Regions from separate parts of the Ureibacillus thermophilus genome, predicted to be linked through region 1. Evidence: a T-box and tRNA genes for the amino acid it is inferred to sense, from the RefSeq annotation. Region 1 holds a T-box; the other holds one or more tRNA genes.
The links. The T-box of region 1 lies ahead of cysS (cysteine--tRNA ligase). A T-box ahead of a tRNA ligase gene usually reads a tRNA of that ligase, here a tRNA-Cys.

Region 1 (16,074 bases):
CATGTCTTGGGACGGTGTTACGACTGGCTTACCGTCTTTAGGATTCAAAATGTTTTGAGCCGCAAGCATTAAAAGACGCGCTTCTGCTTGAGCTTCAGCTGATAACGGTACGTGTACGGCCATTTGGTCTCCGTCAAAGTCTGCGTTATAAGCTGTACATACAAGTGGATGCAAACGAATCGCGCGACCTTCAACCAACGTTGGCTCGAATGCTTGAATACCCAATCGGTGAAGTGTTGGAGCGCGGTTTAGTAGTACTGGATGTTCTTTGATCACATCTTCTAATACATCCCATACTTCGTTGTGCATGCGTTCAATTTTGCGTTTTGCACTCTTAATGTTATGGGCCAAACCTCTTTCAACAAGCTCTTTCATAACAAATGGCTTGAATAATTCAATGGCCATTTCTTTTGGCAAACCGCATTGATACATTTTTAGGTTTGGACCTACAACGATAACGGAACGGCCTGAGTAGTCAACACGTTTACCAAGCAAGTTTTGACGGAAACGACCCTGTTTACCTTTTAACATATGAGATAAAGATTTTAACGGTCGGTTACCAGGGCCTGTTACAGGGCGGCCTCTGCGTCCATTATCAATTAAGGCATCTACTGCTTCTTGCAGCATGCGTTTTTCGTTTTGAACGATGATGCTTGGAGCACCTAAATCAAGTAACCGTTTTAGACGATTGTTCCGGTTAATTACGCGGCGATATAAATCGTTCAAGTCTGAAGTAGCAAAACGTCCACCATCAAGCTGTACCATTGGTCGAAGTTCTGGTGGAATAACAGGAAGCACTTCCAAAACCATCCATTCCGGTCTGTTGCCAGAGCTGCGGAAAGATTCAATGACTTCAAGGCGTTTAATGGCACGTGTACGGCGTTGGCCTTGAGCAGTTTTTAATTCCTCTTTTAATTTATTTGCTTCTTCTTCTAAATCAATTTGTTCGAGCAGTTTTTTAATGGCTTCAGCACCCATGCCTACTTCGAAACTATTGCCGAATTTTGAGCGATATGTGCGATATTCTTTTTCAGATAATAACTGTTTCTTTTCTAGTGTTGTAGCACCTGGATCGATAACTACATAAGATGCAAAGTAAATAACTTCCTCAAGTGCTCTAGGGGACATATCAAGAATCAGACCCATACGGCTTGGAATTCCTTTGAAGTACCAGATATGGGAAACTGGCGCCGCAAGTTCAATATGGCCCATGCGTTCACGGCGAACCTTTGCTCGTGTTACTTCAACGCCGCATCGATCACATACTACACCTTTATAACGAACACGTTTATATTTTCCACAGTGGCATTCCCAGTCTTTTGTAGGACCAAAAATGCGTTCGCAGAAAAGACCGTCTTTTTCAGGTTTTAATGTACGATAGTTAATTGTTTCAGGTTTTTTTACTTCTCCATAAGACCAAGAGCGGATTTTATCTGGTGAAGCTAAACCAATTTTCATAAATTCGAATTCATTTACGTCAACCAAGGAGCCTACCTCCCTTAAATAAGTCCTTATGACATTCCATTTTTATTCAAAAGCCTAAAGGTTTAATAGGGCAGGACAAAATCCTGCCCGCATTTATTATTTTTGAGTTTCAACAGGTTTTTCTTCTTTAGCTGGCAAGATATTGAGAGCATCTGCTGGTTGAAGATCCTCTTCATCATCCATATCTCTCAATTCGATTTCTTCTTCGTCAACTGTGAGCATTTTCACGTCTAATCCTAGTGATTGAAGTTCTTTAATTAACACTTTGAAACTTTCTGGTACGCCTGGTTCAGGAACACTTTCGCCTTTTACGATGGCTTCGTAAGTTTTCACGCGGCCTACAACGTCATCGGATTTGATTGTTAATAATTCTTGAAGTGTATAAGCTGCACCATAAGCTTCTAGTGCCCAAACCTCCATCTCACCGAAACGTTGTCCGCCGAACTGCGCTTTACCGCCCAGTGGCTGTTGCGTTACGAGCGAGTATGGACCAGTTGAACGGGCATGAAGTTTATCATCAACCATGTGGGCGAGTTTAATCATGTACATGATGCCGACAGATACTCGGTTATCAAACGGTTCTCCCGTGCGTCCATCGTAAAGGATTGTCTTACCGTCTCGAGCAATTCCCGCTTCTTCCATTGTACTCCAAACATCTTCTTCGTTGGCTCCATCAAATACTGGAGTAGCCATGTATTGACCTAATTTTCGAGCAGCCATACCTAAGTGAAGTTCCAACACTTGTCCGATGTTCATACGAGACGGTACGCCCAATGGATTTAACATGATGTCAACTGGAGTTCCGTCTGGCAAGAATGGCATATCTTCTTCAGGTAATATGCGGGAAATAACCCCTTTGTTACCGTGGCGTCCGGCCATTTTGTCACCGACGCGGATTTTGCGTTTTTGAACAATGTAAACACGCACGAGCTGGTTAACTCCTGGTGGCAATTCATCTCCATCTTCGCGGTTGAAGACTTTTACATCAAGAACGATACCACCTGCTCCGTGTGGTACACGCAATGATGTATCACGCACTTCGCGGGCTTTTTCACCGAAAATCGCATGGAGCAATCGTTCTTCAGCTGTTAACTCTGTAACTCCTTTTGGCGTTACTTTCCCTACTAAGATATCTCCATCGCGCACCTCTGCACCAATGCGGACAATACCGCGATCGTCAAGGTTGCGAAGTGCATCTTCGCCCACATTTGGAATATCGCGAGTAATTTCTTCTGGACCTAATTTTGTATCACGAGCTTCTGATTCATATTCTTCAATATGAATGGATGTATACACATCATCTTTTACAAGACGTTCGTTCATGATAATCGCGTCTTCGTAGTTGAAACCTTCCCATGTCATGAAGGCAACAAGAACGTTGCGACCTAAAGCAAGTTCGCCTTTATCCATGGAAGGACCATCCGCTAAGATATCTCTTGGTTTTACGCGATCTCCAACTTTCACGATTGGACGTTGGTTAATGCATGTACCGTGGTTGGAACGTTGGAATTTCTGAAGCTTATAGACATCTAGTTCGCCTTTTACTTCTTTGCCATCTTTCACTTCAATGCGGCGAACGCGAATCTCTCTTGATTCCACATGTTCCACGATACCTTCGTGTTTGCAGACTACCGCAGCACCGGAGTCACGAGCGGCAACGTATTCCATTCCTGTCCCTACATAAGGAGCTTCCGGTTGGATTAATGGCACTGCCTGACGCTGCATGTTTGCCCCCATCAACGCGCGGTTGGAGTCGTCGTTTTCTAAGAACGGAATACATGCTGTCGCTGCAGATACTACTTGTTTTGGTGATACGTCCATGTAGTCAACTAATTCTCTTTTGAAAACTGTGTTGTCTCCACGGAAACGACCTAAAACTTCTTCTTTGGCAAATGTACCGTCTGGATTCAACGGTGAGTTCGCTTGAGCCACGATATAGTTGTCTTCTTCATCCGCTGTCAAGTAGTCAATCTGATCTGTTACTCGCCCTGTTTCAGGGTCAACTCGGCGGTATGGGGTTTCAATAAAGCCGAATTTATTCACTTTTGCATAAGTTGATAGCGAGTTGATTAATCCGATGTTTGGACCCTCTGGCGTTTCAATCGGACACATACGACCATAGTGTGAGTAGTGAACGTCGCGCACTTCCATACCTGCACGTTCTCTCGTTAAACCACCTGGTCCTAAGGCAGAAAGACGGCGTTTATGCGTTAATTCTGCTAGCGGGTTTGTTTGGTCCATAAATTGAGATAATTGCGAGCTACCAAAGAACTCTTTAATTGCTGCAATCACAGGACGAATATTAATCAATTGTTGCGGCACGATGGAAGCCGTATCGTTAATGGACATCCGTTCACGCACTACACGTTCCATACGGGAAAGTCCAATGCGGAATTGATTTTGCAACAATTCCCCAACTGAACGTAAACGACGATTACCTAAATGATCGATGTCATCCACGTTTCCTACGCCATATAGCAAGTTGAAGAAGTATGACAAGGCAGCGATAATATCAGCTGGTGTTAAATGTTTCACTTCCTCTTCAACGTTTGCGTTAGAAATCACGTTGATGATTTTGTCTTCATCATTCGGAGCATATATCTTAATGGATTGGATTGTAATATCTCCATCCAATACACCGCCTACTTGAGATAAAGTACGGAATCCGACACCTTTCTCTAAATAAGGCAGAATTTTATCTAATGTACGGCGATCAAGAATTGTACCCTTTTCGACAATAATTTCCCCTGTTTCAGGGTCGACTAATGTTTCGGCAATTCTTTGATTGAACAAACGATTTTTTATATGCAATTTTTTATTCATTTTATAACGACCAACAGCCGCTAAATCATAGCGTTTCGCATCAAAGAAACGGGAATAAAGCAAGCTTTTGGCGTTTTCAACTGTTGGCGGTTCACCCGGACGAAGGCGTTCATAAATTTCAATCAATGCCTTTTCCGTGCTATCTGTATTGTCTTTTTCAATCGTGTTGCGCAAATATTCGTTGTCGCCGATAATATCAAGAATTTCTTGATCAGAACCAAAGCCTAGCGCTCTTAATAAAACGGTAGCCGGCAATTTACGAGTGCGATCGATGCGGACATAAACAATGTCTTTTGCATCTGTTTCAAACTCTAGCCATGCGCCGCGGTTAGGGATGACCGTTGCACCAAATCCTTTTTTGCCGTTTTTGTCTGTTTTATCGTGATAATATACGCTTGGCGAACGTACCAACTGAGATACGATAACCCGTTCGGCACCATTGATAATAAATGTGCCTGTTTCAGTCATTAATGGGAAATCCCCCATGAACACATCTTGTTCTTTTACTTCATCAGTTTCTTTGTTATGAAGACGTACCTTTACACGCAATGGAGCTGCATAAGTTACATCTCGTTCCTTACATTCATCGACATCATATTTTGGTTCACCTAATGAAAAATCGACAAATTCAAGGGAGAGATTGCCTGTGAAATCCTCAATTGGGGAAATTTCTTTAAACAACTCAAGCAATCCTTCTTTAAGGAACCATTCGTATGAGGATGTTTGAATCTCAATTAAATTTGGAAGCTCCAACACCTCTTTAATGCGCGCAAAGCTTCTACGCTGGCGGTGTCGTCCGTACTGAACTAGTTGACCTGTCAACTTATTCACCCCTCAATAAAGCGATAATAGGTCTTTGCAAAATCTAATAAATGGTGTATGATTTTTCAAAGACAAAAAGAAAACGAGACTTTTCTAAAACCTCATTTTCGATTAAACTTAATTTATCAATGGCAAGTATCCCCACATCAAAATGATTGCATACAAAAGGGCACACTCCCAAAAAATAATATTTTTGCATTTTATTATGTTATCATAGCCGATTTGTCAAGTCAATATTTTATGGTTACTCCTCTTATTTTTCAGCTTTAATAATCCAATAACCTTTTTTCTTCTCCATTATTTCCACTGAACGAAACTTCTCTTCTAAATATTTTAGCGTGGATGGCGCACCTTGTTTCTTCTGAATAACCACCCATAGTTCTCCTCCAACACACAAATATCGGAATGCTCCATCATAGATTTTAAAAACCGTTTCTTTACCTGCACGGATTGGCGGATTTGTCAATACAGCAGCCACTTGGACATCCCCATCTACTGATACGCCGTCGCTTTCATAAATTCGTACATTTTGGATTCCGTTCATTTCAGCGTTCTTCTTCGCCAATTGAACAGCCCGTTCGTTAATGTCCATCATAAAAACGGTCCGCTCAGGATATTGTTTTGCAATGGCCAAACCAATGGGCCCGTAGCCGCAGCCAACATCTAAAACAGCACCATCTACTTCAGGCATTTGAAAGGTTTCAATCAATAAACGCGATCCAAAATCCACTTCGTTTTTGCTAAATACACCCGAATCCGTTTCGAATAATAAAGAATGTCCTAAAAGCACATAACGCCATTGCTGAGGTTTGCTTTCTGTTTGAGGCTTTTTGGAATAATAATGTTCTGTCATATTATTGGGCCTCCCTGAAGAAATGAAGAAAAGCTCGCCAAATACGACGAGCTTTTTTTTATTTTTTAGTATAAATCCATCCTTAAGCAATTATCACTTAAGTTCTACAGAAGCGCCAACTTCTTCAAGTTTAGCTTTGATTTCTTCAGCTTCTTCTTTAGAAACGCCTTCTTTAAGTGGTTTTGGAGCGTTGTCAACTAAGTCTTTAGCTTCTTTTAAGCCTAAGCCAGTAAGTTCACGTACAACTTTGATAACTTTGATTTTTTGGTCGCCAGCGTTAGCAAGTACTACATCGAATTCAGTTTTTTCTTCAGCAGCAGCACCTGCAGCAGCGCCACCAACAACTGCAACTGGAGCAGCAGCTGTTACGCCGAATTCTTCTTCGATTGCTTTTACTAAGTCATTTAATTCAAGAACTGTCATTTCTTTAATAGCTTCAATAATTTGTTCTTTAGTCATTTCATATTCCTCCTATATCGATATTTTTATTAGGCGATTTGCCTGAAATCGAAATGTGGTAAGCGAAAAATTACGCACCTTGTTCTTCTTTTTGTTCCGCAACAGCTTTTGCTGCAAGAGCAAAGTTGCGAATTGGAGCTTGAAGTACAGAAAGCAACATTGATAGTAAACCTTCGCGAGATGGAAGATCAGCAAGAGCTTTAACTTCTTCAACTGTTGCAATGTTTCCTTCAATTACACCTGCTTTAATTTCAAGCGCTTCGTTATCTTTCGCGAATTTGTTAAGAATTTTCGCTGGCGCTACAACATCTTCGCTAGAGAAAGCGATCGCGTTTGGACCTGTTAAATAATCGTTAAGTCCTTCTAATCCAACTTCTTCAACAGCGCGGCGAGTTAAAGTGTTTTTGTAAACTTTAAAGTCAACGCCAGCTTCGCGAAGTTGTTTACGCAATTCTGTCACTTGAGCTACGTTCAAACCGCGGTAGTCAACGATTACTACTGAAGCAGCATTTTTAAATTTATCCGCGATTTCTTGTACTTGCGCTTTTTTGGCTTCAATTGCTTTAGACATTTTGACACCTCCTGTAGAATGGGTCATTCATACCGATAAAACAAAAGCCTCCGTGTAGACACACGAAGGCATAAAACGTCATCATCAAAAGAATCGATTTATGACCTCGGTAGGGAAAGTTTAAGTGCCGGTGCACCCCTACTGTCTACGGTACAAATGAGTCACAATATTCAATTCAGAACATCATCCATAATAATCATGGATAGGAAAATTGTCAATAGTTTTATCCTACTTTTTATTTATTAATTAACTACTACGCTTGAAGCATCCACTTTGATAGATGGACCCATTGTAGTAGTGATGTTCACTGATTTCATGTAAGTACCTTTTGCGGCAGCTGGTTTTGCTTTTTGAATCGCTTCGAATACAGCTAAGAAGTTTTCTACCAATTTTTCAGTTTCAAAAGAAACTTTACCGATTGGTACATGAACGATACCTGCTTTATCAGCGCGGTATTCTACTTTACCAGCTTTGATTTCCGCGATTGCTTTTGCTACATCGAAAGTTACTGTACCTGTTTTCGGGTTTGGCATTAATCCTTTTGGACCTAATACACGACCAAGTTTACCAACTTCACCCATCATGTCAGGTGTAGCTACGATTACATCAAAATCGAACCAACCTTGTTGAATTTTGTTGATGTAATCTACATCGCCTACATAATCTGCACCAGCAGCTTCAGCTTCTTTCGCTTTTTCACCTTTAGCAAATACTAATACGCGTTGAGTTTTACCAGTTCCGTTTGGAAGCACAACTGCTCCGCGGATTTGTTGGTCGTTTTTACGAGTATCAATATTTAAGCGAAAAGCTACTTCTACAGTCGCATCAAATTTAACGTTGCTAGTTTTTTGAGCTAATGCAATTGCTTCTTCTACTGGATACAATTTTGTGCGATCAACTAATTTTAAAAGTTCTTGCATTCTTTTACTACGTTTTGCCATTATTTTTCCTCCTTTGTGGTTTTAGCGGAATTTACCTCCCACGAATAAAGGTTGCGGGTTCTACAGAACTTGCGCAACCTCAAAAACACAACACGATTAATGTGAGATTAGATTAGTCAACAATCTCAATACCCATGCTTCGTGCTGTACCTTCAACCATTCTCATAGCCGCTTCTACAGACGCAGCATTTAAGTCAGGCATTTTAAGTTCTGCGATTTCGCGAACTTTATCGCGTTTAACCGTTGCAACTTTTTTACGATTTGGCTCACCAGAACCTGATTCGATACCAGCTGCTTTTTTAAGTAATACAGCTGCAGGTGGAGTTTTCGTAATGAAAGTAAATGAACGGTCTTCGAATACTGTAATTTCAACAGGTATAATTAAACCTGCTTGATCAGCAGTACGAGCGTTAAATTCTTTACAGAATCCCATGATGTTTACACCAGCTTGACCAAGTGCAGGACCAACTGGTGGAGCTGGGTTCGCTTTACCAGCAGGAATTTGAAGTTTAACAATTTTAATTACTTTTTTAGCCACGAGACACACCTCCTTAAAGTCCGTGATGTGGTATATTGGGTTGCCCCTCCCACTCAAATATCCATTTATCAGCCATGCCGATAAAATATCTTTAGTCAATTCTTCAGACTGTAAAACTAGTCTGACCTATGAAATGATACCATTTTTCAGATTGTTAAGCAAGCAAAAATATTATGAAGCAATAAAATATTTGCAATTTAAGCTAATTTCGTCATTTAAATTTATACTCGCTGCACTTGTTCAAAATCAAGTTCCATTTTTGTTTCGCGACCAAACATGTCGACAGAAACTTTCACTTTTCCTTTATCTACATCAATTTCTTCAACATTTCCTTTGAAGTTCTTGAACGGACCTTCTAACACTTCCACTAAATCGCCGACAGAAATATCCAATTCGCCAATGGCTTTTTTGTGAAGTCCCATGGAGCGTAATAAACGATCCGCTTCTTCCGGAAGTAGCGGCGTCGGTTTTGCGCCCCCGCCTGAAGAGCCGATAAATCCTGTTACGCCTGGAGTGTTTCGCACAACATACCAAGACTCATCTGTTAAAATCATTTCAACTAGTACATAGCCTGGGAATACTTTGCGTTTCACTGTGCGTTTTTTTCCATCTTTTAAATCTGTTTCTTCATGTTCAGGAATAATAACCCGGAAAATTAGATCTTGCATTCCCATTGTTTCTACACGTTTTTCCAGATTCGCCTTCACACGATTTTCATAACCTGAATAAGTGTGAACTACATACCATTGTTTTTCCATAATGTTGCCGGACTATTCGTCCTTCCCTCCTTTACATATGCGCATCCCTGACGGCGGCTGGTTCCGTATTACTATTATAAAGTAAAACAAATGAAAAAAACCCGTAGAAGAACAAACGGGCTATTTTCAAAAAATATGTTTACTCAAATAATTATATATTTAAATACCAACGGAACAATTCAGAAACACCTAAATCCACTAGCAGAAAGAAGAGCGCGAAAAAGATTACCGTCGTCACTACAACTACTGTGTATTTTGTAAGCTCTTTACTTTTCGGCCAGCTTGTCTTCCTCATTTCTGTCACGACTTCTTGCAGAAACTTTTTAATTTTGCCCATTCTCGCTTAACCTCCGAATAACTCATCTATGTTCTCTATATCAACTAGCGGGTTTGTTTGTGCAACGTATGCCGTTTGCAATGTGGACAATACTTTTTTAGCATCAATCTAGTTGTATTTTCTTTTTCAGGGTAAGTGTAATTTCGCGAACCACACTCTTCACAGCATAAAACGATTTTCTTTGCCATAAGAATAACCTCTATTCTGGCATTTTATCTTTTAAAGACTAACACCAAAAAAACAAGCTGTCAATAATAGCAAATATAGTTTTCAAATAATTTCTCCATTTTCTAAATGGCGCTCTAATTTTCGCTTGACTCTTTGTAACGCATTGTCAATGGATTTCACATGGCGATTTAATTCTTCAGAGATTTCATTATAGGATTGTCCATCCAAGTATAATGAAAGTACTTGTTGTTCAAGTTCGCTCAATATTTCACTGATTTTTTCCTCCAAATGGGAGTACTCTTCACGATTAATCATTAAATGTTCAGGGTTTTCAGATTCCGCACCTGTTATGACGTCCATCAACGTCCGATCGGATTCTTCATCATAAATCGGCTTATCTAATGAAACATAAGAATTGAGCGGAATATGTTTTTGGCGCGTAGCTGTCTTAATAGCCGTAATAATTTGACGCGTAATACATAATTCCGCAAAAGCTTTGAAGGAAGTTAATTTATCCCCTTTAAAATCTCTCACAGCTTTATATAAGCCAATCATGCCTTCTTGGATGATATCTTCCTTATCCGCCCCGATTAAAAAATAAGAACGCGCTTTTGTTTTTACGAATACCCGATATTTATTAATTAAATAATCCAACGCCTCTGTATTCCCTTGGTGCACTAGTTCGACAAGCTGTTCATCCGTTAGCTCTTCAAAAGATTGTGCTGTTTGCGATTGCTCTGTTTTTAGCAACGGCCTCACCCCAGACGTATAAATCGTATTAGGAACAGTATATATGAGTTGGAAAATATAGGTCAATGAGTTATTTTAACCCTCTTCTCCATTTTTCAAAGGTTAACTCTACTTCTTTCGATAATGGAATTCTAGATTTCGGCCTTTCTTTCTGCGATGTTTCCACCTTTTTTGATATATTTGATTGAATAATCTCCAATTCTATTTCTAGTTCACGGGCTGATTTTCTCAAAGCGCCGTTTCCAAATATAACGTTTTGTTCAGTCATGTCGGAGGTGGCGACATAAATTTGGACTTTCCGTTTTTTTAATTCATTTGACAATTTTTCGATTCGTTCATCCGCCGTTTCATTCTTTTTGGTATAAATAACTTCCACCGAATTTTGAAGATAAGATCTTTCGGCTCCTGAAACATGGTATGCATCAAATACGACTATGACGCGCCACCCCATCACCGCCTGATATTCTGCCAAGAGTTCCACCAGGCGGTTTCTCGCCTCCTCCAAATTGGTATCTTTTAAAGACCGCAATTCTTTCCAAGCACCAATCATATTGTAACCGTCAACGATTAAAATGTTCTCCATGACTAATCATTCACTTCTTGCCTTTTTCGATACACTTCATACATTAATAATGCCGCTGCAACAGAAGCATTCAATGAATTGACGTGTCCAACCATTGGCAAAGAATAGAGAAAATCGCATTTTTCCTTCAGTAGACGGCTCATACCTTTCCCTTCGCTTCCGATAATGATTGCTAAAGGCAAGGCAGCATCCATTTTTCGATAATCAATGCTGCCTTTTGCATCTGTCCCCGCAATCCAAAGGCCTCTTTCTTTTAATTCATCTACCGTTTGAGCCAAATTGTTCACCCGGCAAACAGGAACATGCTCAATTGCCCCGGTAGATGCTTTCGCTACCGTTGCAGTAAGACCTACAGAACGTCTCTTGGGTATAATTATACCATGAACGCCAATCGCATCAGCAGTTCTGATAATAGAACCTAAATTATGCGGATCTTCTAATTCATCTAAAATGATGAAAAACGGATCTTCCTTTCTTTCTTTCGCCACCTGAAACAAGTCAGCCAGCTCCGCATATTTATAAGCAGCCACAGAAGCGGCAATCCCTTGATGATTAGCGTTTGTTAACTGGTCAATTTTTTTCTTTGGCACATATTGTATAAATACTCCGCGTTCACGAGCTAAATCTAGCAATTCTTTAATCCCAGATTTTTTCACGCCTTCGCTAATCCAAATTTTATTGATTTCCCGCCCTGAACGAAGGGCTTCCAACACCGGGTTCTTTCCAGCAATGATTTCTCCATTCTCGCTCATTTCGCGCCTCCTTTCTCTTCTTCAACGATTTGTATTGCGTAATCAATAATTTTGTTGACGCGCTCATATTGCTTCGTCAAATATAGAGAACCTAGAATTGCTTCAAATCCAGAGCTGTTGCGATAAGTTATCACATCCGTATTTTTCGGGACAGTGCCGGATTTTGCATTGCGGCCCCTTCTAAAAATCGCCAGTTCTTCATCCGTTAAAAACTGTTCTTCTATCATGCGACGGACAATCATAGATTGAGCTTTGGCAGAAACATATTTAGTTGCCTCATGGTGCAGCGTATTTGGCTTCATGCGGCCGCTCAAAAGCAAATGTTCTCTGATGTGCAGTTCCAACACCGCATCTCCCATATAAGCTAAGGCAAGTGCATTCATTTGATTGACATCTACAAGTTGGGTCATATTATGAACCTCGTTTCCAACGGGTACCTTGACGTGTATCTTCCAAAATTATATTCATTTTCAATAGTTGATCTCGAATTTCATCTGCCCGTTTGAAATCACGATTCTTTCGTGCAATGTTCCGCTCTTCAATCAATTTTTCAATTTCTTCATCCAAAATTTCTTTCTTTTGCGCTAAGTTAATTCCTAATACGCCACTTAGCACATCAAAAGTTTCAATAAATGCTTTTAATACTTTTTCATCGGTATTAGCTTGGTTTACATACGTATTAGCAATTCGCGCCAGCTCAAATAAAACGGAAATGGCATTTGCTGTATTGAAATCATCGTCCATTTCTCTTTCAAATTCTTTTTTTAACTCATCAATTTTTTGCAAATACTCTTCACTTTGTTCCGCAAGATTTGTAGCCGAATTTAAGCGATGCTCCAAGTTCGAATAAGCTGTGCGCAAACGCTCTAATCCGCTTCGAGCCGATTCAATCAATTCTTGAGAGAAATTGATTGGATGGCGATAATGTACAGATAGCATGAAAAATCTTAACACTTGCGGATCGATTTTTTGGATAATGTCATGGACTAATACAAAATTTCCTAATGATTTAGACATTTTTTCATTATCGATATTAATATATCCATTATGCATCCAATAACGGGCAAAAGGTTTTCCAGTATAACTTTCGGATTGGGCAATTTCATTTTCGTGGTGAGGGAATGTTAAATCTTGCCCTCCAGCATGGATATCAATAGTATCTCCTAAATGAGTTCGAGCCATCACAGAGCATTCAATATGCCAACCAGGCCGCCCTTTTCCCCAAGGACTCTCCCAATAGATTTCCCCCGGTTTTGCCGCTTTCCAGAGGGCAAAATCCAGCGGGTCTTCTTTCTTTTCACCCGGTTCAATGCGGGCGCCCACTTTCAAGTCATCAATAGATTGATGGCTGAGCTTTCCATATTCCTCAAATTTGCGCGTGCGGAAATAGACATCCCCTTGAGATTCGTAAGCATATCCTTTATCCACCAAGACTTGAATAAACTCAATAATATCATTCATATGCTCCGTTACTCTAGGATGCACATCCGCTTTCTTGCATCCGAGAGCCGTAATATCTTCAAAATAGGCATTGATGAAGCGTTCCGTAAGTTCAAAAACCTCTTCTCCCAACTCATTGGCCGCTTTAATTATTTTGTCGTCCACATCTGTAAAGTTTGATACGTATTTTACTTCATAGCCTTTATATTGCAAATATCTGCGAACTGTATCATATACAATCGCCGGACGGGCATTTCCAATGTGTATATAGTTATAAACAGTTGGTCCGCATACGTACATTTTTACTTTTCCTTCTTCAAGAGGAACAAAAGGCTCTTTCTTTCTTGTCAGCGTGTTGTAAATCTGAATTACCATAGCAGTCTCTCCTTTACAAAATTCCAATCTTTTCATTTTTCCGGACAATGTTCATCTATAACTAAATTACCATCTTTTTTATAAAAGAAGTCAATAACTTAATAAAAAAACGCCCCCATCATATTTCTATGACAGAGACGCTCTTTTGCGCGGTTCCACTCTGATTGAAAGCATCATGCTTTCCCCTCGTTTGTCGATAACGGCGACTTGCCGACTTGCCTACTTTCTTTCAGCAAAGCGCTCAAAGGTGCATTTCCGTAAAATAGAGGTTTAGGTCACTTTCAGCCAATGGTGACCCTCTCTGTCAAACATATTTTACGTACTTCTCCTTTTCAACGCTTTTCCATATGCAATTAGTTTACGAACTTTTCTAAACGGGCTAACACTTTTTCTTTTCCTACCAACTCAATCGTATTAGCTAAATCTGGACCGTGCGTTTGGCCTGTTGTCGCCACACGGATTGGCATAAATAAGTTTTTCCCTTTATAGCCAGTTTCTTTTTGCACTTCTTTCATCGATGCTTTAATGGAAGGAGCATCGAATGTTTCTAACGCTTCCAACTGACGTTTAAAGGCTGAAATGACATCTTTTACATGCTCCCATGCCAACACTTCTTTTGCTTCCTCGTCATATTCCACTTCATCTTTAAAGAATAGGCTAGATAGTTCCACAATTTCTGCACCATAGCTCATTTGATTGTGGTACAAGCTAATCAATTTCGTTGCCCATTCTTTTTGTTCTTCATTTAATTCTTCAGGAAACAGACCGGCTTTTTGCAAGTGAGGCAATGAAAGTTCGACTACTTCCTCTAAAGATAATTTTTTAATGTATTGATTGTTCATCCATGTTAATTTATTCCGGTCAAACATGGATGGTGATTTGGATAAACGTTTTTCATCGAAAATTTTGATGAGTTCTTCTTTTGTAAAGATTTCTTCTTCCCCTTCTGGAGACCAGCCGAGCAATGCAAAGAAGTTGAACATGGCTTCCGGCAAATAGCCGAGTTCTTTATATTGGGAAACGAATTGGATAATGGATTCATCGCGTTTTGATAATTTTTTGTGATTTTCGTTCACAATGATTGTCAAATGGCCGAACTCAGGATATTCCCAGCCGAACGCATCGAAAATCATCATTTGTTTTGGTGTATTGGATAAATGCTCTTCTCCGCGGAATACGTGAGTGATATCCATATAATGGTCATCAAGCACCACCGCAAAGTTATAAGTAGGGATGCCATTGGCTTTCATGATTACCCAATCGCCGATATCTTTTGATTCAAATACAACTTCTCCGCGCACCATATCATTAAATTTATAAGTGACATTTTCAGGAACTTTGAAGCGGATTGTATAAGGAATTCCTTGCGCTTCTTTTTCTGCAATTTCTTCTTTTGTTAAGTGGCGACATTTTCCATCATAAACAGGAGCAGCCACGCCTTTTGCTCTTTGGGCTTCCCTTGAAGCTTCCAATTCTTCCGGCGTACAGAAGCATTTATAAGCTAAACCGCGTTCTAATAGTTCTTCTGCGTGTTTTTTATAAATCTCTAATCTTTCTGTTTGGCGATATGGCGCATAAGGCCCGCCGATTTCAGGGGATTCATCCGGAATGATTCCCAGCCAGCGCAAATTATCAAGCTGGGATGCTTCCCCTCCTTCAATATTGCGCTCTAAATCTGTATCTTCAATGCGGACAACAAATGTTCCATCATAATGTTTTGCGAATAAATAGTTAAACAATGCCGTACGTGCTCCACCGATATGTAAATGACCGGTAGGACTTGGTGCATACCGAACACGAACTTTTTTTGCCATCATCATTTCCTCCTAAGTTTTACAATAAAAAAACTTTATTTCTTCCTTAAATCCTGCGATTTTCCATGCTCCCCTTGACTTTTGTACATTTTACCACTACAGCGCAGCATTGAAAAGTTTATGAAAGGGAATAAATTTTGTCATTTCGAAAAGGAAATGGCTACATCACTCAAGATGGTTTTTTTATTAATAATATGGTCGCTAATGCTGCGATTCCTTCTTCTCGTCCAACAAATCCCAATTTTTCAGTAGTCGTCGCTTTCACATTCACTTGGGATGGTTCTGCATGCAACAATTGTGCAATACGATTTTTCATTTGTTCAATATAGGGAGCCATTTTTGGTTTTTGGGCCATAATGGTACAATCTACATTTCCAAGAACATAGCCTTTTTCTTCTACGATGTTCCAAATATATTCTAATAATTTTGCGGAGTCTGCATCCTTATACTGCGGATCCGTATCTGGAAAATGGCGGCCGATATCTCCTTCGCCAATCGCTCCAAGGGCTGCATCGGTGATTGCATGCAATAATACATCTGCATCGGAATGTCCTAAAAGCCCTTTAGTATGAGGTATTTCAATTCCGCCAATAATCAGCGGACGC
Region 2 (13,740 bases), 750 kb from region 1:
ACATTAGCGTGTTAGCAAGAAAACAATCAAATTACTTCAAAGTAAAAATATTGGGGGAATACATGAAAAAAATTAGAACAACACTTTTGTTAATTTTTGGTATATTGCTGTTACTCGTTATAGCCAGTTTCATTTTTTCAAACACTATCAATTCTATTCATTCAAACGAACAACAAATCAATCAGTACAAAGAAAGTTTATTCAATAACTACAACAATTTGATTAAATCCCAAACGGAAAGTGCAGTTAAACTTCTTGAATATGTTTATTTAGTAGAGGGGGATCTAAAGGGATTAGATACCCTTTTTTGTTTCCCATTCCTTCTATTAAACGAAAAAACTTTTGATTATCTTAAAATAAAAACTTCTTATCATCTAAAACAAAAGACATCAAACGGAATAAAATAATAGCATAATTCATCTTTTGATTGACTCTGCTAAGAAACTATCATTAGAATTGTACTAATATTAAAAATTCCCATAATACGGTATAAGAAGGGAGATGATGTCATGTTTCAATTGCCAACTGTGCAGTTTACAGAGGAGCAGGAAGCCTTTCGTTTAGAAGTGCGAAATTTCCTGCAAGCGCATATTACAAAAGGAACATTCACCCCTGCCATCGATTCTTGGTTAAGCGGCGTGGATCCCTCCTTTTCCAAGCTTATTGGAGAAAAGGGCTGGATTGGACTGACTTGGCCAAAAAAATACGGAGGTCAAGAACGAAGCACCCTTGACCGATATATTTTAACAGAAGAATTTTTAGCTGCTGGTGCACCAGTGGCAGCTCACTGGTTTGCAGACCGCCAGACAGGGCCTTTGCTTCTTCGTTATGGAACGGAAGAACAAAAACAATTTTTCCTGCCAAAAATTGCAAAGGGAGAATGCTATTTTGCCATTGGATTAAGTGAACCAAACAGCGGTTCCGATTTGGCGTCCATCCGCACGAAAGCCGAAAAAGTCGAAGGTGGTTGGATTGTGAATGGCCAGAAAATCTGGACAAGCAATGCCCACGTCTGCCATTATATGGTGGCGCTTGTCCGTACAAGCCCATACGATGAGAAAAAGAAACACTCGGGATTAAGCCAGCTGATTATCGATTTGAATGCTGAAGGGGTAACCATCGTTCCTATTAAATTTTTATCGGGCGAATATCATTTTAACGAAGTCTTTTTTGATAATGTGTTTGTACCGGACAATATGGTCGTTGGAGAAACTGGAAACGGATGGGAGCAGGGATTGGCGGAACTTGCCTTTGAACGAAGCGGACCGGAACGCATTTTGAGCACATACCTCTTGCTGGAAGAATTGATAAAAGAATTAAAGCATCAAAAAAATAAAGACGGGTTAAAGCAAGCAACGAAGCTTCTTGCCCAATTATGGGCGCTGAGAAATTTATCTATTGGCGTTGCGAAATTATTGGAATCCGGCAATGCTGAGGATGTCGCCATTCCTGCCTCTTTAGTCAAAGCAATCGGTACAAAGTTTGAACAAAGCATTCCTGAAATTGCACGGTTGTTAGTTGAAACTTATCCAAACCTTGAGGCAAAAAGAAAATTCGACCGCTATATGGCACAGGCAATCTTGCATGCACCAAGCTTTACGATTAGAGGGGGCACAACGGAAATTCTTTATGGCATGGTGGCGAAAGGGATGGTAGAAAAATGAGCGAAATGAAAGAAATGATTTTAGATGCAGCTGGACGCATGTTGAAAGAAAACATCTCCAAAGATGTTGTGGATTTGTTGGAACGGGATGATTGGGCAAGGGGCATTTGGGCTTTATTTGAAGAAACCGGCATGTTTAACGTTGCCATTTCTGAAAAACACGGAGGAGCTGGAGGCGATTTAGAAGATTTATTGCATATTGTGAGATTGACTGGAAAATACGCCGCCCCAATGCCATATGCAGAATCCACTTTTGCAAATTTTCTCCTTGAAGCAACGAATCAGGCAATTGTCAAAAACATTGCAACTTACTCTTTAAAAGAAGGATTCCATTTACAAAATGACCTTATTTCCGGTTCATTGCACAATGTTCGATGGGCAAGACATGCTGATTATTTAGTTGCCCGTGTCGACAGCTTTCAAGGAACACAAATTGCCTTGATTGACTTGCAAAAGGCAACCATTGAACATAGCAATAATTTAGCCAGCGAGCCGCGGGATACAATTATTTTGGATAAGGTAAAACCGATTTCCATCGCTCCTCTATCCGAAGAACAATTATTTTATACCCTTTCTATTGAAACCGCCTTCAAAATTGCATTAATGACAGGCGCTATTGAAAGAATTTATGAAATCACGGTTCAATATTCCAAAAAAAGAGAGCAGTTTGGCCGTCCTATTCACCGCTTCCAATTAGTGCAGCAGCATCTCGCCCAGTTAGCCGGGGAAACAGCTATTGCCATCACTGCCTTTCATAATGTTTGTGCTGCAATTCAATCAAAGGATTTCTTGCATGAAATTGCTTTTGCCCGCATCCGCATAGAAGACGCCATCACGACTATTACATCTGTTGCCCATCAAATTCATGCAGCCATAGGGATGACCCATGAGTATACATTGCATCAATATACGCGTCGTTTATGGTCTTGGCGAGATGAAGGAAGGAACAGTCCATTTTGGAGCAACTACATTGCCGATTATTTACTGAAGCATGATGTGGATTTATGGGCATATCTTACAAAAACCATAGGAAAAAAATAAGGGAGAGATTCCATGCCGGACTTGCTGTTTGAAGTGGATAACCATATTGCAACCATTACTTTGAACCGACCGGAAAGTTACAACGCCTTCAGCGAAGAAATGATTATGAAATGGATTGAAGCATTTGAAACGGTGCGGGATGATGATTCCATACGAGTGGTCATTGTAAAAGGAAACGGCAAAGCCTTTTGTGCAGGTGGGGACATTAAGGCCATGCAAGCAGGCGAAGGATTTTATCGAAGCAAAGAGGATATCACTTCCACAGGACTCGCTCGAAAAAATTCATTATGGAAGAAAATTCAACGGATTCCATTGCTTCTTGAGGAAATTGATAAACCAGTCATTGCCCAAATTCACGGTTTTGCCATGGGGGCAGGGTTAGATATGGCGCTTATGTGCGATATCCGGATAGCCGCAAAATCCGCAAAGGTTTCTGAAAGCTATATTAATGTAGCGATCGTGCCAGGGGATGGAGGGGCTTATTACTTGCCGAAACTCGTTGGCATCGACAAGGCGCTGGATTTGTTATGGACGGCACGGATGCTTACCGCTGCGGAGGCAAAAGAAATAGGGCTTGTTACTTTTGTAGTTGAAGATGAGGAATTGGATTCATTTACCCGCTCCTATGCTGAAAAATTAGCAAACGGGCCTCAAACCGCAATTCGTTTTATAAAACGGGCCGTTTATCAAAGTCAGAAAATGGACTTGCGCTCTGCCCTTGATTATATTTCCTCTCAAATGGCCATCGTGACGGAATTGGATGATTTTAAAGAAGGCGTCGATGCAGTAGTTAATAAAAGGAAACCTAAATATCAATAACAATTTAGATGCTCCCTATCAGTAACTTGGTAGGGAGCATTTTCGTGAAAATGGGAAGGTATTCTTACAAAGTAGGGATGTGGTTGTATCTGCACGAAATATTGCCTCATCCGCACGAATTAAGGAGGTAAGCGCACCAAATGTTTCTTCATCCGCACGAATTAGGAAGGTAAGCGCACCAAATGTTGCCTCATCCGCACGAATTAGCACTTTATCCGCACCAATCCTTCCCCCATTTCCTTCTTTAAAAACTGCACATTCTCCTTATGGCACTTTTTCAAACTTCTTGGATATGGATATTGTGCAATCAAATGCTCATGTTCTGCATTGGACTGGATGGCTTTTTTCAAACTGATGATATAAAGAAGACTATCATTTTTCCTTTTTATGATTTCCTCTCTGCTGCAAGCTGCATGTCCATGCCCCGGAATCATGATATTCATTCGATGATTTGCCAAAATGGTTTCCGTTTTTTCCAAAGTATTTATGTAATCCTTTGAACTTGAATAAATAAACGGGAATTCAATATTGGATAAATAATCCCCTGCAATCCAAATCCCAAGAGGCTCTACAATGGCAAATATGCCATCATCCGTATGGCCTTTCGCTTCATAAAAAGTGAGCAATGTATTGCCAATTTTCAGCTGCTGTCCATCCTTCTCCACAGCTATATCCACTTTCGGATAAATTAATGGTGTTTTGCGATCGATATAATATTCATCATCAAAGGCTTTCACTTGTTCAATCATGTCATCTGGATTTTTCTCTTCGAAGGCGGTACTGGCAATGACCATCGCTTCTGGAAACGCCCCAGCCCCCACTATATGATCCCAATCCGAATGGGTAATAATGAGATAGATTGGACGATTTCCTTTAATGCTCATGACATACTCCCGAATTTGATCCACTTCAAAAGGAAGCAAACACGGATCAACGACGATCATGCAATCTTCCGTTTGGATGACGGAGGAGGTGGTTTTATAAAGTTGGCTTTCGAATACGGTGAGGTGATCATCTTTGTATTGGATCATGGTTTTCTCCTCATTGCATTGTCTACTTATTCTCTATTGTAATCACAAAACAAATAAAATCACACCTCCCTGCAAAATAAAATGAAGAATTACAGAGGAGGTGCTTTCCACAAGAAAAAGGAGAACTGAATTTCCCCTTTTTCCAATAAATCTATTTTATTTTAAGAAGTCCGGATCAAGGTATTTCGGATTTGGATAGTCATAGAATCCTTTGCCGTTTTGGACACCTAAGCGTCCTTTATCAAGGAATTCTTTTTTCAAATATTCGGCGATTTTCTCCGCTTCCTTGTCTCCTGCTTTTGCTCTGGCAAGGCACAAATTGTAAGGAGTGTTAATGCCAATCACATCCAGAATCGCAAATGGACCTTGAGGGGCACCCGTTGCAATCATCCATGTTTTATCCACTGTATAAGGATCGGCAATTCCATTTACCACTAATTTTTGCGCAGCATCCAAGAACGGAACGAGCAAGGAATTTAAAATGTAACCTGGCTGTTCTTTATACAATGGCAGTGGAACCATGCCAATGGCTTTGGCAAATTCAATGATTTCTTCAAATACTTTTTCGTCTGTGCCTTCATGTTTCATAATTTCGGCTGTATTGTGCTTCCAAATTTCATTGGCAAAATGCAAATTCAAAAATTTTTCAGGTCTTCCGGAAATGTCAGCAAATTGGCTTGGCAACATCGTAGAAGAATTGGAAGCGAAGATGGTCTTTTCATCCGCCACTTCAGAAAGTTTTTTATAAAAGTCTGCTTTAATATCGTACACTTCCGGCACCGCTTCAATGACAAGGTCCGATCCTTTCACCGCTTTTTCTAAATCTGTATAGAAAGTTAAGTTATTGTAGGCTTTTTCCACATCTTCCTGAGTAGCCCCTAAATCTTTCTTATATGCTTCTTGCCATGCGCGAATTTTTTCTTTTGCTTTCACTAAAGCTTCGTCACTAATGTCATAAAGATTGACCGGAAATCCCGAAAACGCTGTCTGAAATGCAATTTGGCTTCCTAATACTCCTCCGCCAGCTACTGTCACTTGTTTAATGTTCATAAGTATGCCTCCGTTTCTTAAGGAATCTACTATTATTTTACACCTATAATTTTTTGAAAAATATGGTTAGTAGATAAGGTTCATAAAATGTATAAACTTCAAGGTTTTTCACAAAAAATGCTTTCTGAAAAAATTTTAAACATAAAGTATAGGTAACAATTCCTCCATAAAAAAAACTTCATTCTGCCAAGCAGAACAAAGTCTCTTCTTTTCAATATCCTTATTGTGCGCAACGCATCGTTGAAATATTCCGCAAAGTTCTGCGCAATTCTCTTCCTTTTTGGAAAATCCTTTTTAACAAAATATAAGTTTGGTAAGTAGCCTGAACATCTAAAAATTCTTTGGCTGTATGCTCATTGCCATATCCTACTGAAAGATTTACGCTTTCAATGCCATGGCTTGCCCAAACGACCGTGTCACTGCTTCCGCCTTCCCTGCAAGCCCATCCGACTAAGCCGATTTCTTTCGTGACTTGTTCAAAAAATAATCCATATTGCGAATTACAGAATGGGATGATTCCTCCGGAAGAAGTTACAATATCAGAATTTCCACGCCGATCTAAAACAATCGCTGCATCAACACCCCACAAGAAATATTCGTCGACATGCCGAGCCCCAACCAATCCGATTTCTTCTTCCACGGTAAAAATAAATTTTACTTTTCCACAAAAATCAGATTGATTCAGATGTTTTGCAATCATTACTATTAACGCTACGCCTGCCCGGTCATCCGCTCCTAAAATTCCCTCGCTGGAAGTCCAAATCGTTCCGTTCTTTTGAATCGTTCTACCAGGTTCTATTTCACAAACCGTATCTAAATGAGCATTTAAAAGAATGGTTGGTCCATTGCCGTTTCCGTATGTCTTTTCTGCCAACAAATTGCCGTAGTGGTCAACCGAGATGTAATCCACATACGGTTTCATTTTTTCTCGCACCACTTTGCGAATAACATCCTCTTCCCCGCTTGAGCCCGGAATTGAAAGGCATTGTTCAATTTCTTGATTTAATAATTGTCGCTCAATATATTCAATTCCTTGCTCCAACCATTCTGAATGTAGATTGCTTAACTGTTCAGCCAAGTCTAAAAGTTGAGAGCGTTTGATGCGAAGGGATAATTTATAATGGTTTCGCATTTCATAATAAGACACGCGAGGAATGCCAAATAGCCGCAAAATGCTTGTTAGCAGGTCGATGTCAATATCTTTCATCAAACAAATAATAGGAAATCTTCTGTCATGGCCGTCACATGACAAGGTTGTAGAAAACCCCAAACGGTTTAATTGACGGACAGTTCCCATCATATATAAATCCAAATGACAAATTTCCAGTTCGTCGTATTCCGGGTTGAAGTAATAAGATGGGTCTCTTCGTTCTTTTGCCGCCTTTTCAACTGCTCTTATCCAATTGGATTCATCCATCAATTCTTGAACAATCATTAATTCCCGATTTTTTAAAACATACTGTACATCCGCTTTTTCTAAACAGGCTTGCAAAAATTGAAGATTTTCTTCCGTTTCCTTTTTGCAATCAAATGTATTTTTCCCTTGTTCCTCTAAAATCCAGCCGCTTCTTGTGAATAATTGATTCCAAGTTTTCAACATCATCACCACTCCTTTGCTTTGATGTATTTATGATATAAAAAGGAGGGTGACAGACCTGTCATTCTTTCAAAAAGAAATCCTCATCTGTACGGTGGATGATAAGATAGTCTATTTCATCAGCAAAGTAGTATCCCGCCTGTTTATTCTGAATCATCCCAATTGGGAAATGAATGTTTTCCAATTTTTCTTTCAGTCTTTGAATCGCTTTTGTAAATGTATTATTTTTCAATTCGAAATTTGGATTTTTTCTAGTAAATATATCTGCCACATCAAATTTAGTGATTGGATGCTTTTCTGTTCCATATATCAAAAGATATCGAAGCAGCTCTGCTTGTTGATTGGTCAGTTTCACGTATTCGCCATTGAAAATTGCTGCAATTTCCCTGTCGCCAAAATAGCAAATTAACATGCCCGCAGTATCTTGCAAGTTTTCTGCCTCTTCCTTTGTGCAATAGCGTTTTCCTTCTTTTGAAACAACGGTATAAGCATTTTGCGTTAAATATTCTTCATTATTAGAAGCAATTATTTCATAGAATGGTGAAATTTCATAATTTGGAAGTTGATGGAAGGGTTTATTTTTTATGTTCATGATGGAATCTTGGGCATTTTTCGCGATGAATAGCGCACTGTTCGTCAAATACAAATGGGCATAGTAATGTTGAATCTCATTTAACTGATAATCTGGCTCAACTTCCCCTTCATTTAATTGAATAGCCTTTTCAAAATGCTGTAAGGCTTGCACATAATCCTTTCTTTTATACGCTAAAAATCCTAAACGGTAATGAGCAATAGGAATATGTGGCTCTTCCTTTAGAGCTAAATGAAAGTAACGTTCTGCTTCCTTTTCTGATTTTTCCACAGAGCTTTTCATATAAGTTCCAAACCAAATTAAATGCTTAATAAACCGTTTAGTTATGTACGGTTCCAAATGTCGATATTCTTTATTTCTTCTTATTTTTTTCAGCAGTATTTTATATAAATGATGCAACCGGTTATTCGCCCCTGGTTCATCCTCTGCTCTTTTCTCCAATAGCACTTGTTCAATATCAAGTAAATCTTCAATAGAGTGGTTCTCAAATTCTCTGAACAACATTATCCATTCCCTTCAAAACAGGATTGTGTCAGTTCTTTAAGGTAATAAGTAGTTTCCAAAAGATAATTGACTAGGAAAATTCCCCCTAATAAAATAATACTATATCTTTTACAGTTCATGTATTTTGATAGATGTCTATTATAAAGAAAAGGGATTCAACGACTTAAAAGAATCCACTGGCAAAACTGTAAAAGGCGTTGTCAATTCGGTAAAATACACTGTCCATAATGCTTCTACTACTTATCAGGGAATTGTAAGTGGAGACAAGACTCAAACAATACAAGGTTTAAAAAATATAGGAAAAGTCGCAGCGGTTTCTACCCTTGCCATTGGAGTTGTTGTTTTATTGGATGGTGCTGATCTAGCAGAGGCGCAAGAAATCGATACCATCAACGATCATTTAAATGGCACGGAGCATCCAGAAACTGGGGTGCCTTTTGAAGATAAAACGGTGGAACTGCCTGATGGTGAAGTGAAGGAAGGGGTCTTCCCGATTTTTGAATCCAAATTTAGTGTGGAACTTCCGGAAGATTACTATCTGGAAAGCGATGATGTGCATTTTAGCATCGCCAATTACACATTGTATCAAGCCATTTTGGACAATCCAAGCTTAGCCAATGACTTGCACCTTTCCCAGTCCGATATTGAAATGTTTGCTAATGGTGAAACTCCAGATGGTTATGTCTGGCATCATAACGAAGAACCCGGTGTTTTGCAGCTAGTGGATGAAGACATACATAACCATACGGCTCATACCGGCGGGCGATTTTTATGGGGCGGCGGAAGTGAAAATCGTTAACCGTGACAAAGCGTTCTTTAAATTAGCAATACAAACCTTCTCGAGTCCTTCAAATTGTTCGAACCATATTTTATAATTTTTTAGAAAACATATCCTAAACAGAAGGTGTCTGCAATGGTATTAAAAATTTCAAACTCCGAAAACAAACGCCTTTACAAACCCTTTCGGAAAACGATTATGGAATACAATATGATTGAAGAAGGAGATCGAGTGGCGGTTGGCTTATCTGGGGGAAAGGACAGCTCCACTTTGCTTTATCTTCTCACACTGCTCAAGCAACAGGCTCCTTTCCAATTTGATATTGTTCCTGTTACCTTGACGCTCGGCTTTGAAGGAATGGATCTATCGCCGCTAAAAAACTATGTGGAAAGCCTCGGACATGAGCTGCATATTAAAGAAACCAACATCAGCCAAATCGTGTTTGACATCCGCCGGGAAAAAAACCCTTGTTCCTTATGTGCCAACTTGCGCAGGGGAATTTTATATGATTACGCAAAATCCCTTGGCTGCAATCTAGTTGCTTACGGCCACCATTTAGATGACGGCATTGAAACCTTTTTTATAAATCTTCTGTTTGGAGGAAAATTGGGCGTGTTTAAACCGGTATCCTATATGAGCCGTTTGGACATTACATTGATTCGCCCGATGATTGCCATTGAAGAGCAATCCATCATTCAATTCGTCAAAGCGAAAGAAATCCCTATTATACATAACCCTTGCCCTGCGGATAAAAACACGAAGCGGGAAGAGATGAAAGAACTCGTCAAAGCGTTAAGCGAAAAATACCCAAACGTGCGCCAAAACTTTTTGCATGCTGTGAAAAATGTGGATGAAGCGGATTTTTGGAATGTGGAAAAATAGGGGCTGTCCGAAAAGTAGTATTTAATCCCGAAATCTAAAAAAAGCAAACCCAAAGAATGCTGTAAAATCAACATTCTTTGGGTTTTAATTTTGGCGGATTTTCAACTAAAATGGACTTTTTAGACAGCCCCTTTCCTTTATTTCTTTAAAACTTCAATAAAACTATTCAGTTTATCCAATGAAGTGATATTTTGATTACATTTTACGCTGTTTTTGCAAATATAATTTCCTCTATTGACATAAGATTCTTTTCCGCTTTTCACATTTGCGACAAATAGACCGATTTCTTCCAATCTATTGCATATAGAACATATGCCTTTATGTGACTCTTTAAAAGTTCCTTCGATTCCCATCAATTTGCCGTCATATTCGACTACAAGAAACTTTCTTCCTAATCCGACATCATTCCAGCCTAAATAGGAAATTTCCCTGCAATCCATTTCTACTAATGGAGGAACTTTTAATTTCCCTATTTTTGGAAAGAGTTTTCTTATTGCATTTTCCGTGAGATTCGCAAACGGAATAACATATTGTTTCAATTCATGAAGAAAATGCTTTGCTTGTGTTTCCTCTTCAATGTCGATGATTTTATATAATCGTTCACTTTGTTCTTCATTTAAATCGGGGAACAAGTTTTGAATCTTATCGAATGCATATAATTTCAAAGCATCCAGCGTTTCTTTGTCTTTAACCGATAAATGTGCTGAAATAATGTTTTTTAGTTCAAATTTAATAAAATTGAATTGATCATTTCGAATAAAAGGTTTTAAATTCATTTCTGTATTTTTGTTTTCCATTCCTGACAGCTCCTTTTCTTATTATTTAAAGAATTTTTGCAAAGCTGTTTCAGAAATGGGATCATTCAGTTCATAGGCGATTTATTTAAAATCCACCCATGCAAAGTATCGCCATTTCAGTAACAGACTTTGCATGGGAAGCTCCAATTTCTGGCGGATAAATCTTCATATCTGCCATTTGCTATCACCTCCAATCAATCATATTATACAATACTTTGAAGGATTTTTTTATGAAGTTCAGAATATATGGTTTTTAGAAAATATACGTCACATCACACTATCCTTCTTTTTCTCCCTAATAGAAACCTAGAAATTAGGTTGCTATAGAGAGCTGATATAATTAATGCGCCATCATTTCTTCCGCAATTTCTTCTCCGCTTAATGAGAGAAATAGTATGTTGGCCAATTTTCCAATTCTTTTAACAATGTTGCATGATCTGCATCCCCAAAGTAAATATGGAAATGATGTGATTTGGTTGGATAAATATTGTGATCACTGAATTGAACATGTTTTGGAACCCCTTCTTCACCGTCTACCAAATCAAATAAGTAACGAACACCTCTATTTCCAGCTTCATATGTCAGTATTTCGTAACCATGATATTTATATTTTCCTGTTTTCCCCTCCCCATTTCGATAAAATGTTATTGTATCATCCTTTATGACAATTCGTTCAACGTCTGTTTCATAGCCGATTTTATAATATTCTTTGTATTCTTCAAAAGTCTTGTCTTTCTTTGTTTCCGCTTTTTTCTTCAAAACCTCGTCCAAGGTTCCATCCAATAAATAAGGATAAACAGATTGCCAATCTCCTTCCCAGTCCGACAATTCCCTGTCTTCCACTTCATCATCTTCAAAAATTCCGGAGTAAATTTCTTTCTGTTTTTCAGCATTGTGACCATATTCATGATTGTGTTCATGGCTCTCTGTAAATTCAGTTTGCGAAGAAGTCGTCGTTTCTGAAGAAGCATTTTCATTTTCTTGACAGCCCGCGAGAATCATTCCTAATAAAACCATTGTTGTTGCAAATTGCTTTTTCATTAATATAACCCCTCTTTTTCTATATTGTTTTATAAATAGTAATGATTACTATTTACACCTTAACGAATATACTATGTTTTCATTCATTAGTCAATATAAATCGTAACGATTACTATTTGTTTTTTTCTTGCAGCTCATAAATAAGTGATATTATCTATCCAAAATAAAAAAAGAGTCCTCATTTTAATGAGAACCCTTGTCCCTAAAGCCTTTTCCCTATTTTCAATGCCGATGGTGGGAGTCGAACCCACACTCCTTTTGGGAACACGATTTTGAGTCGTGCGCGTCTGCCAATTCCGCCACATCGGCATAATAATAAAACATCAAAACAATGCTTATTTGATTTGGAGGCGGCTACCGGATTCGAACCGGTGATAAGGGTGTTGCAGACCCGTGCCTTACCACTTGGCTAAGCCGCCAAAAATATGGAGCGGAAGACGGGACTCGAACCCGCGACCCCCACCTTGGCAAGGTGGTGTTCTACCACTGAACTACTTCCGCATTCTCAAATGGCTGGGGTACCAGGATTCGAACCTGGGCATGACGGAATCAAAATCCGTTGCCTTACCGCTTGGCTATACCCCAATAATACTGTATTAACAAAATAAACAGAATTATATTCGTTCTAAATCCTTTTTATTAATTTATGGGGCGACTGATGGGAATCGAACCCACGAATGCCGGAGCCACAATCCGGTGCGTTAACCACTTCGCCACAGTCGCCAAAATACTATATTTTATTGATTGGCAGGGGCAGTAGGAATCGAACCCACACTGAAGGTTTTGGAGACCTTTGTTCTACCATTAAACTATGCCCCTGTTATCATAAATGGTGGAGGGGGGCGGATTCGAACCGCCGAACCCAAAGGGAACGGATTTACAGTCCGTCGCGTTTAGCCACTTCGCTACCCCTCCGGAATTATGGTGCCGGCGAAAGGAATCGAACCCTCAACCTACTGATTACAAGTCAGTTGCTCTACCAATTGAGCTACACCGGCATCATTAATTTATATGGTGGGTTGGGGCGGAATCGAACCGCCGACACGAGGATTTTCAGTCCTCTGCTCTACCGACTGAGCTACCGACCCATCTTTTATGGCGGTCCCGACGGGACTCGAACCCGCGATCTCCTGCGTGACAGGCAGGCATGTTAACCACTACACTACGGGACCACTCTTTGGTTGCGGGGGCAGGATTTGAACCTGCGACCTCCGGGTTATGAGCCCGACGAGCTACCAGACTGCTCTACCCCGCGATAATAATATACATTATCAATAGTATGGAGGATGACGGGATCGAACCGCCGACCCTCTGCTTGTAAGGCAGATGCTCTCCCAGCTGAGCTAATCCTCCAATTGGTGACCCCTACGGGATTCGAACCCGTGTTACCGCCGTGAAAGGGCGGTGTCTTAACCACTTGACCAAGGGGCCATTCCTTAATTATGGCGGAGAGTAAGGGATTTGAACCCTTGAGACAGGTTATCCCCGTCTACACGATTTCCAATCGTGCTCCTTCAGCCACTCGGACAACTCTCCAAGAAGCATGGCTCCGAAGGTAGGATTCGAACCTACGACCAATCGGTTAACAGCCGATTGCTCTACCACTGAGCTACTTCGGAATAATTTTATTGGTAAGCCTAGCAACGTCCTACTCTCGCAGGGGGAAGCCCCCGACTACCATCGGCGCTGAAGAGCTTAACTTCCGTGTTCGGTATGGGAACGGGTGTGACCTCTTCGCCATCGTCACTAGGCTTATTTCTTACCGAAAGACAAATATTATTATAACACATTTTATTATTTTTACAAGCATCAATTTATATTTTTTTATATTTTTTGATGTTTGAGAGTTGTTCTCTCAAAACTGGATAACGACATTGAAAGGATATTGGTTAAGTCCTCGATCGATTAGTATCCGTCAGCTCCACACGTCACCGTGCTTCCACCT

Region 2: it has a tRNA-Cys gene. The T-box ahead of cysS (cysteine--tRNA ligase) is inferred to sense a tRNA for this amino acid. The anticodon was not compared.

Annotation. Positions count from the first base shown of each region.
Region 1 is NZ_CP036528.1:607,503-623,576, reverse strand. Features, by position in the region: gene rpoC (DNA-directed RNA polymerase subunit beta') at 1-1,485, opposite strand, end outside; gene rpoB (DNA-directed RNA polymerase subunit beta) at 1,582-5,139, opposite strand; gene DKZ56_RS02970 (class I SAM-dependent methyltransferase) at 5,384-5,983, opposite strand; gene rplL (50S ribosomal protein L7/L12) at 6,077-6,442, opposite strand; gene rplJ (50S ribosomal protein L10) at 6,513-7,013, opposite strand; ribosomal protein L10 leader region at 7,045-7,182, opposite strand; gene rplA (50S ribosomal protein L1) at 7,256-7,954, opposite strand; gene rplK (50S ribosomal protein L11) at 8,067-8,492, opposite strand; gene nusG (transcription termination/antitermination protein NusG) at 8,714-9,250, opposite strand; gene secE (preprotein translocase subunit SecE) at 9,402-9,587, opposite strand; gene rpmG (50S ribosomal protein L33) at 9,632-9,775, opposite strand; gene sigH (RNA polymerase sporulation sigma factor SigH) at 9,858-10,505, opposite strand; gene DKZ56_RS02925 (NYN domain-containing protein) at 10,576-11,088, opposite strand; gene rlmB (23S rRNA (guanosine(2251)-2'-O)-methyltransferase RlmB) at 11,091-11,840, opposite strand; gene DKZ56_RS02915 (Mini-ribonuclease 3) at 11,837-12,250, opposite strand; gene cysS (cysteine--tRNA ligase) at 12,252-13,655, opposite strand; T-box leader at 13,786-14,000, opposite strand; gene gltX (glutamate--tRNA ligase) at 14,009-15,469, opposite strand; gene ispF (2-C-methyl-D-erythritol 2,4-cyclodiphosphate synthase) at 15,639-16,074, opposite strand, start outside.
Region 2 is NZ_CP036528.1:2,878,356-2,892,095, forward strand. Features, by position in the region: gene DKZ56_RS14535 (hypothetical protein) at 63-407, shown strand; gene DKZ56_RS14540 (acyl-CoA dehydrogenase family protein) at 510-1,664, shown strand; gene DKZ56_RS14545 (acyl-CoA dehydrogenase family protein) at 1,661-2,704, shown strand; gene DKZ56_RS14550 (enoyl-CoA hydratase/isomerase family protein) at 2,717-3,523, shown strand; gene DKZ56_RS14555 (MBL fold metallo-hydrolase) at 3,727-4,554, opposite strand; gene DKZ56_RS14560 (3-hydroxyacyl-CoA dehydrogenase) at 4,711-5,604, opposite strand; gene DKZ56_RS14565 (M20/M25/M40 family metallo-hydrolase) at 5,825-7,204, opposite strand; gene DKZ56_RS14570 (tetratricopeptide repeat protein) at 7,263-8,297, opposite strand; gene DKZ56_RS14575 (HNH endonuclease) at 8,422-9,096, shown strand; gene DKZ56_RS14580 (PP-loop family protein) at 9,211-9,957, shown strand; gene DKZ56_RS14585 (FusB/FusC family EF-G-binding protein) at 10,095-10,754, opposite strand; partial or broken gene DKZ56_RS14590 (metal-binding protein ZinT) at 11,095-11,795, opposite strand; tRNA gene DKZ56_RS14595 (tRNA-Leu) at 12,022-12,104, opposite strand; tRNA gene DKZ56_RS14600 (tRNA-Cys) at 12,141-12,214, opposite strand; tRNA gene DKZ56_RS14605 (tRNA-Gly) at 12,222-12,296, opposite strand; tRNA gene DKZ56_RS14610 (tRNA-Gln) at 12,306-12,380, opposite strand; tRNA gene DKZ56_RS14615 (tRNA-His) at 12,443-12,518, opposite strand; tRNA gene DKZ56_RS14620 (tRNA-Trp) at 12,541-12,614, opposite strand; tRNA gene DKZ56_RS14625 (tRNA-Tyr) at 12,626-12,710, opposite strand; tRNA gene DKZ56_RS14630 (tRNA-Thr) at 12,718-12,793, opposite strand; tRNA gene DKZ56_RS14635 (tRNA-Phe) at 12,808-12,883, opposite strand; tRNA gene DKZ56_RS14640 (tRNA-Asp) at 12,892-12,967, opposite strand; tRNA gene DKZ56_RS14645 (tRNA-Met) at 12,974-13,050, opposite strand; tRNA gene DKZ56_RS14650 (tRNA-Val) at 13,076-13,148, opposite strand; tRNA gene DKZ56_RS14655 (tRNA-Glu) at 13,152-13,226, opposite strand; tRNA gene DKZ56_RS14660 (tRNA-Ser) at 13,239-13,331, opposite strand; tRNA gene DKZ56_RS14665 (tRNA-Asn) at 13,340-13,414, opposite strand; rRNA gene rrf (5S ribosomal RNA) at 13,431-13,546, opposite strand.